Regions from separate parts of the Mesobacillus sp. genome, predicted to be linked through region 2. Evidence: predicted binding sites of a transcription regulator. Region 2 holds the regulator's gene; the other holds the start of a gene.

Region 1 (4,178 bases), on a different contig from region 2:
TTCTTCCGCGGTCACGAATCATGCGATCCCTTCCTCCTTTTCCGCCAAATCATCAGCCTTTATGTCCGCCGACCAGTGCGGCACGGTGCCTTGCTGTGCCTGCTGCTGTATAAGAAACGGCCCTGAGCAGCGATGCTGAGCCATAGCGGCTGCGGATCCGGTCCATGACATAGCCAAGCTCCTTCTTCTTCCATCCGTTCTTCTCAAACAAGCTCAGCTGGAATTCACTGTCCACAACAAGGTTTCCGAGCGCAATCGAAATGCTGCGGACCGTTTTTCCGGTATAGTTTTCAGCAAATAGCTCCAGGCAGACACGGTACAGATCCATGGTGACATTTGTAGGCTCCTCGACTGTCCTTGACCGGTGGAAGCCGCCGCCGAATTCATCCTGGCTGTAGCCAAGCCCAAAGCTGATTGTCCGGCCTGCTCTTCCGTGGCTCCTTGCCCGGCGTGCCACTTCCTCGCACATTTCCAGGATGACATGCTTGATTTCCTCTTTTTCTTTATAATCCCGGAGCAAAATCTGGCTCTTGCCAAAGCTCACCTGGCCTTCCATGATCGGGGCACCAATATCGGAAAAATCAACTCCCCATGCATGCCAGTAAAGCTGATTTCCCATGATGCCGAATTTTTTCTCCAATATTTCGAGATCATAGCGGGCAAGCTGTCCGACTGTAAAAATCCCCATGCTGTTCAGCGTTTTTTCCACACGCCGGCCAATTCCCCACATTTCCCTGAGCGGCGAAAGATTCCAGAGCTTTGTTTGGACATCTTCATACGTCCACTCCGCAATCCCTTTCTTTTTCGCCTCAAGGTCAAGGCATAATTTTGACATCAGCATATTCGGGCCAATACCGATCGCGCTGGGGAGCTGGAATTCCCGCTCGATATCATCTTTGATTTTTTTTGCGATTGAGGCCGCATCGCCCCATAGCTTTGAAGCTCCGTCTACTTTTATGAAGCTTTCATCGACACTGTAGGTATGGATCGCTTCCTTAGGGACATAGCGATTGAATACACGGGAGATTTCAGTGGAGATTCGCAGGTACGTTGACATTTGGGGATCAACGACAATGATTCTCGGATCCTTCGGAATTTCAAACATCCTCGATCCGGTTTTAATGCCAAATTCCTTCTTCAGGCGAGGTGAGGCTGCAAGGACAACACTTCCCGGACGGTCAAGATTACCGACGACGGCCAGGTAACAGTCTAGAGGATCCAGGCCAAGCATCACTGCTGAGCAGCTGGCATAGAAGCTTTTCATATCAACACAAAGAATTTTGCTTTGGGGCATTTCGCTGTAATCAATCATTTTCTGTGCCTCTCCTTTCTGTGTGATTTTTTTGTGCTTCCCATTCACAGGAACATCTGTTCCGTTTCATTATACCCATAATATTAAGCGAATATGCGTTCGGTTTCAATGGGAATTTTCCGGCGGAATGACTTAATTAAGGTGTATTTGGTGGGTCATGCCAGCACTGGACATTTTTACAGAAGGCTGTATTCACCCCGAAGTTGAGAGTATAATCAGGATTAGAGGTGCTTTGTATGGACAGAAAACTCATCCGAAAAATGGTCCAGAAATGCTTCGTGCAGTATCGGCATGATGATTCATTGCCGTTCAGCGAACTGGAATTTGAAGAAATATATGAGAAGATTGTAGAGCTGAAAAGCGGGGACCCTGAAGCCGATTTGCATGACATAATCAATGACACGGTTTACGAATTTTTGGCTACATAGAAAAGCGCAAGCGCCTTCTGAACGGAACGGCGACTAACTGCGCCACATCCTGTGGCAACGTCGCCGTCAGCACATCCTGTGCAAGTCCGACAAGCGCTGGCCGACTAAGACCGCCACGTCCTGTGGCAACGTCGGCACTAGAACATCGTGTCCGTCGGAGGGCCTGACAGTGAAGTCGCTCTTTGACTTCATTGGCAGGACCGAAGCGTCTCGAGGAGTTAGGAGCCGCAGCTAGACAAGCGACTCGAGCTGCTCAAAGCTAACGCTTCTCGCAAGATACTCAAGGAAGCTTTCTCTGGGATGAAAACTGGCTAGGCGCTGGAGCTAGACAGTTCTCAAAGCGAGATATATTTCTGATGCTATAAAAAGGCTGCCCTATGCAGAGGACAGCCTTTTGGCTATTTCAGCCTGATATTCGCTTCGCCTTTGATACGAGCCGGATAATCCCTGATTTCAAGAGAAATAGGGCCTGGTGCAGCGCCTTCATTGAAGTAAGGAATCATGATTTCACTTATTCCTTCAGAATCATTCCATAACGAAGCTACGCTGCCATCTCCAATTTCTTTTCCATTCTTGTCAACCGCCCGGTCAAAAGCAGATATGTTCTGTATAGTAGGATCTTTTTGGAAAGTAAATTTCAAGTAATCATCTTCCCTGCTCACTTTCTGCAGCCGCCCATCCTTTGGAGCCTGGAGAATTTCCATTTTCTCTGGATCGACAATTACTTCAAGCTGATCTTTATCAAGCGCACGGATGGAGCTGAACCTCAAATAAAGCTTTTCCGGTTTTTTAAAGAAATTGCTTTGGAGATATAATTCCTGTTTATGGTCACTGATATGGCTTGCACTGATTCCATTAGCAACGCCAGCCCATTCCTCGCCGCTTTCATCCACCAGCCGCAGGTCTTCAATCGCGAATATTTGCTTAGTATTTCCCTCATCGAAATGAACAGTCACTCCTATCCTTGTTGGATAGATGGATACCTTTTCAATGATTGCCTTTTGGCCTTCAAAGCTCACTGTTTTATTCACATCGATTATTTCTTTTTTATCCTTGAAGGATTCCTTATCAATCGAGAATGGAAGAACCCAGGTATCGCTCAGTTTAGTACGCGGCTCTCCATTTTCAGTTCTTCCTTCTGCAAGATGAAAACTCAGTTTCATATTTTCAGGAACGGCCTTTCCATAGAAATAATAGGTCATTTCCTGAACAGCCTTCCCTTCTTTTTGCAAATCAATGGGACTGGCAGAGAAGGATGAGCTTAGTTCAAGTTCCCTCCCATGTTCATCGGTCAGTTCAAAATGGTCAACGGATATGTCCTTATGGCTGCCCGAAGACTCCATGGTATAAAACAGCACCATCATCTCTTCATCAACAATAGCGGAATCCAGCGTAATTTTTAATCCGTCATGCTCATCGGATACATTGATTTTTTGGGCAAAATCATTTTCAATTGCGGCCTGCAAACCTTTATCAAACCTGACGAGCTCTACAATTTTCTCCATGCCTGGAATTGAAGTGATGTAAGAGGCGAAGGTCTCCGAAGTCCTGAGCATGGCTGTAAAAGCAAAAATCAGGATGGCGGCAGACGCCAGAGCCCTCATGAACAGCAGATTTTTCTTCTTCTTTCTTTTTCCTTTGGCTATACCTGAAGATATCGCCTGGTCCAGCTGGATTTCAGGGATATCAATAGTTTCAAGTGCAGCCTGTGCCCTCGTCAATTTCTCTTCTTCAGCATTAAGCATAGCCCAACTCCCCCTTCTCTCCCAGCTGAACGCGGAGCTCCTTCAGCCCTTTGTTGAGCCACGTCTTCACAGTGCCTTCCGGGCATTCAAGAATATCGGCAATTTCCTTTATTTTAAAATCATGCACGTACTTTAATTCAATAACCTGCCTTGTTTTCGGTTCAAGCTTGCCAATGACTTCCTCGACCTCCAGCCAGCAGGATTGATGCTCCGCCCCCATCAGCCTGATCAGATCATCGCTGACGAAAACCCTTCTCCGCTTCTTTAATTCATCATTACAGTAATTTAACAGGATCCTTGTCAGCCAGGTAGTAAAGAATTGCGGTTCCTTCACTTTCCTGATTGATCGGTAAGCACGGTACGTAACCTCCTGCAATGCTTCAACCGCATCTTCGCTATTTCGCAAGTAACTCAGGGCAATCCGGTAAAGGCGGATTTTATGAAGCTGCATCAGCTCGTAAAAGGCTGCCTCATCGCCCTTTTTTGCCCTGAGGACCAATTCTTCAAGCTCCAAAGGTGTCTCCTCCTAACTTTTATCTACACATTAGACATCGAAGCGGGGAAAAAGTTTTATTTTTTTAAAAATAATTCATCCAGGATTAAAACTTGCTTGCTCCTGAAATCAAACCCTTGTCCCTCGCTCAAATCAAGCGATTGTTCCAAAAATAAAAACCGCCCAGGACTAAGCGGTTT
Region 2 (4,178 bases):
TTAGCCGATATGGTGACCGGAAGGAATATCCATGGGTGTCGAATGAAAAATGGACTATGATGGCATGGGATCCGCTCCAGCAGTGCTCTACCTGTGAATGGCGCCACCGGTGCGGACAGACATTGAACCGTGATCACTACCGCCATGCGGGTGATTTGATTATCTGTTCCCATGACTTTTATATGGAACATGTGTGGACAAAGGAATCCCGTAAGAGGGAAGGACAGATGCCGCTTCTCCCGGAAGCGAGCACAGTTATATTCGATGAGGGCCACTTGCTGGAGTTTGCTGCGCAAAAGGGCCTGACATATAGATTTAACTCTCAAACCCTTACAAATGTTCTGACTGGATATATGCATCAGGATGTACGGGAAGAGTCACTGTATTTAATCGAGGATATTTTGGAGCTCCATGATTCCTGGTTTGACTTGCTAGTTGAGCATTCTGCTGCGGTGGAGGGCTCGAATCGAAAAGAAGTCCCATTCTTGCCAACAATCAGGAAGACTGCTGAACTGCTGGAAAAGAAGGTCAGTGAACTGATGGATCAGCTCGTCTTCGATGCCGAGCTGTTTGTGATAGACGATTATCATTTAAAAATAATGGAAGAATACCTGGAGTTTTTTTCATATGGACTTGGGATCTTTCTGAAAAATGATGAAGGCATATTCTGGCTGGAGGAGAATGAGGTCCAGACCTCATTAGTCATCATGCCTCGCCTGGTTGAGGATATCCTGAAGAAGGAAGTATTCTCTCAAAACATACCATTTATATTTTCATCTGCGACTTTATCACAGGCAGGTGACTTTGGTTATATTGCAAAGAGCCTCGGTATTGAAAAGTTCAATTCCTTTACCGTCGATTCCCCATTCGATTATGAAGAACAAATGCAGATGGCTGCACATATTCAATCATCAGAATATGAGAAATGGGAGCAAATTGGGAAGGATTTAATGACCAAAGGCGGCAGCTCACTCGTGCTGTTTTCTTCTCAACAGGAAATGGAGCGGTTCAAGGGGTGGGCTGAAACAAAGCAATGGCCATTTGCGGTTTTATTTGAAGGTGACAGGGAAATAAGCGAGACAGTAAAAGAATTCCAGACAGTACACTCAGCCGTTTTATGTTCCTTTAGTTTATGGGAAGGTTTAGATGTACCCGGGGAATCACTTACTCAGGTTATAGTGTCTTCCTTGCCATTCCCTCCGCATGATCCGGTATTTATGGCAAAAAGAAAGCATGCTGAAAACCCTGAAACAGACGTCGATCTTCCTTATATGTTATTAAGATTAAGGCAGGGAATCGGCCGGTTAATCAGGACAAGCCAGGACTATGGTACCGTCCATATTTGGCTTACAGACAGCCAAAAGGCGAAGTACTTTAATCAGATTGAAAACATACTCCCAGTTAAAAAAATAGATTGGGAATAAAGAAAACATCCCGAACGGCACTGGCCGTTCGGGATGTTTTGTCAAAGACGGAGATTAAGGATGGCTTAGAAGCCGCATCCGCATCTTCTGTGGCGGCGGCGGTCGCGATCACGATCACGATCATCATCCCTGTTATCATCTTGAGCTCCTGCCAAATCTTCGATAATACAGCGGCGTACTGCGCGGCAAAGGTCATCGAAGTCAATTGTCGCTCTCACCTGGTTTCTGTCGCGATTAGGATAAAAAATATCTGCGACATCATTGTTGTTACGGTTGTAGCCCATTCTGTTCAACTCCTTCCCTGGTGGCTTTTCATATTACACTTTATCTTATGAAGCAGAGGACAAGGAGTTAAGGCTAAAACCTATTTTTTGATAAAATGTGCTATTCTCATAGTCCCAGTTTAATAGAATGAAAAAAAGCAAGCGGCAGCCCGCTTGCTTTTTTAATGCATATGTCTGTAAACACCGATTACTTTGCCGAGTATAGATACATTGCGAAGGATGATCGGATCCATGGAGGAGTTTTCCGGCTGAAGCCTGAAATAGTCCTTCTCTTTGAAGAAGCGTTTCACAGTTGCTTCATCTTCTTCTGTCATGGCAACTACAATATCACCATTATTCGCAGTCTTCTGCTGTTTTACAATGACATAATCCCCATCAAGGATACCCGCTTCAATCATGCTGTCCCCCATGATTTCAAGCATGAATACCTGCTCATCATGCGGAACCAGGCGGTCCGGAAGAGGGAAGTACTCCTCTACATTTTCAATTGCGGTTATCGGCATACCGGCAGTTACCTTACCAACGACAGGGACGTTAACAACTTTATATTTTGGGATCCGGCTGTCCTCTTCAATCTCAAGGATTTCAATTGCACGCGGCTTGGTCGGATCCCGGCGGATCAATCCCTTGCTTTCAAGCCTGGCTAAATGTCCATGAACAGTGGAACTGGAGGCAAGTCCAACAGCTTCGCCGATTTCACGAACGGATGGCGGATAACCCTTTTTCTTGACCTCACCTTTGATGAACTCAAATATGTCTTGCTGCCGTTTTGATAACTTTGTCATATTCACGCACCTCATATCATTTCTTGTCCTTATTATACCATGCATAAATTACAGATACAAACATAAGTTCGAATTTTTAGTTGACACAAAACAAATGTTCGCTTTATAATAAAAGACAGATAATCGAACAAACATTCGTAAGAGGTGCTGGATATGAAAAAACTATGGGCAAACAATTCATATGCTATTATTTTAATTGCAGCAGGACTGATTTTTTCACTCACTGTGAAAGTCCATTCAATGATTTCCGATGATCAATACATAACTGTTACTATAGAAGAAGGGCAATCACTATGGGAAATTGCCCAAACCTTTAAAGACGAACATAATCTCTCAGAAAGGCAATTCGTAAGCTGGGTTGAAAAGGAAAACGGAATAAATGGGGAAGTCATTCATCCGGGTGACGAAATCATGATCCCAGTTGCCGCTGAGCAAGGGGAACCAACACAGATTGCCGGCGCGGAAAGATAATTAGCAATTTGAAAATAGGTGAAAAAATGAAAGCAATAATCTACTGCCGTGTGAGTACCACCAAGGAAACACAGGAATCCTCGCTCGCAAGGCAGGAGGAGGAGCTGCTTAAACTGGCAGGCAGTTATGGATTCGAGGTTGTTAGGGTCATTAAAGAGCAGGCGAGCGGATATGATCTCGAGAGGGAAGGAATACTGGAGCTGCTAGAGCTGATCAAGGATAAAAGTATTCGTGCGCTGCTCATCCAGGATGAAACACGGCTTGGCAGGGGAAACGCGAAAGTGGCATTACTGCACTGTATTTTGAAAGAAGAGATAAAACTTTATAGTATTTCTCATCATGGTGAACTCCAGCTTTCAGAATCAGACTCGATGGTTTTGCAAATTGTCAGTATGGTTGAAGAGTACCAGAGGAAAATCCACAATATAAAAATCAAGCGTGGAATGAAACGGGCCATTGAGCATGGATACAGGCCGCAGAGAAATTTAAAAAAACAGGGCGAAAATTCCGGCCGGGAAAGAAAGGATATGCCCATCGAAGAAATTGTGAAACTACGAAATAATGGGCTGACTTTTGCTGAGATCGCCGCGACTCTGAGGGGTTTCGGCTTTAACGTTTCCAAGGCCACTGTTAATAGAAGATATCTGGAATATATCGAGTCACAGGAAGAGGAAGCACAATTGCACAATAAATAATTTGAGGTCAGTCTTCTTGTCAAAAACGGAGGATTCTAGTAACATGTCTGTTGACGTTACTTTTAAACAAAGGAGCTTTGCAATGCTATCAAGTGATAAAATTGCCAGAATCAATGAACTGGCACGAAAGGCTAAAGCCTCTAAGTTAAGTGAAGAAGAAGCCAAGGAACAAACGAAGCTTCGCGCTGAATATCTGCAGTCTTTCCGTTCTTCCATGCTTAACACCTTAAAAGGGGTAACGATTGTAGACCCTGCGGGTAATGATGTTACACCTGGCAAACTTAAAGATCTGCAAAATAAATCTAAGCTTCATTAATTTTCCAAATGTCCATTTACGGAATACATTTACTGTATTCCTTTTTTGTTTTGGCTGTTTTCGCAATGATTATTGCCTTCCACCGATGTTGAAATAAGATCCTAATGATTGTAGTGGAAGACGCGCAGACTCCTTCGGGATACAGCGGACAGGTGAGACACCGCAGGAGCGCAGCGACGAGGAGGCTAACCGCACACCCCAAG

The links. The regulator LexA, encoded in region 2, represses DNA repair genes until DNA is damaged. The targets are predictions, from matches to a motif close to CGAACATATGTTCG.
Region 1: a site for LexA is predicted at 1,401-1,414, ahead of AC3EBE_RS14095 (Y-family DNA polymerase). Genes of this name have one in related genera too.

The regions. Positions count from the first base shown of each region.
Region 1 covers NZ_JBYNSB010000035.1:45,306-49,483, forward strand. Annotated here, with positions in the region: gene AC3EBE_RS14090 (YolD-like family protein) at 1-22, opposite strand, end outside; gene AC3EBE_RS14095 (Y-family DNA polymerase) at 53-1,312, opposite strand; gene AC3EBE_RS14100 (YqzH family protein) at 1,549-1,740, shown strand; gene AC3EBE_RS14105 (DUF4179 domain-containing protein) at 2,139-3,485, opposite strand; gene AC3EBE_RS14110 (sigma-70 family RNA polymerase sigma factor) at 3,478-3,999, opposite strand.
Region 2 covers NZ_JBYNSB010000041.1:23,619-27,796, reverse strand. Annotated here, with positions in the region: gene AC3EBE_RS16425 (ATP-dependent DNA helicase) at 1-1,424, shown strand, start outside; gene AC3EBE_RS16420 (hypothetical protein) at 1,490-1,708, opposite strand; gene lexA (transcriptional repressor LexA) at 1,870-2,493, opposite strand; gene yneA (cell division suppressor protein YneA) at 2,647-2,964, shown strand; gene AC3EBE_RS16405 (YneB family resolvase-like protein) at 2,991-3,659, shown strand; gene AC3EBE_RS16400 (DUF896 domain-containing protein) at 3,742-3,975, shown strand.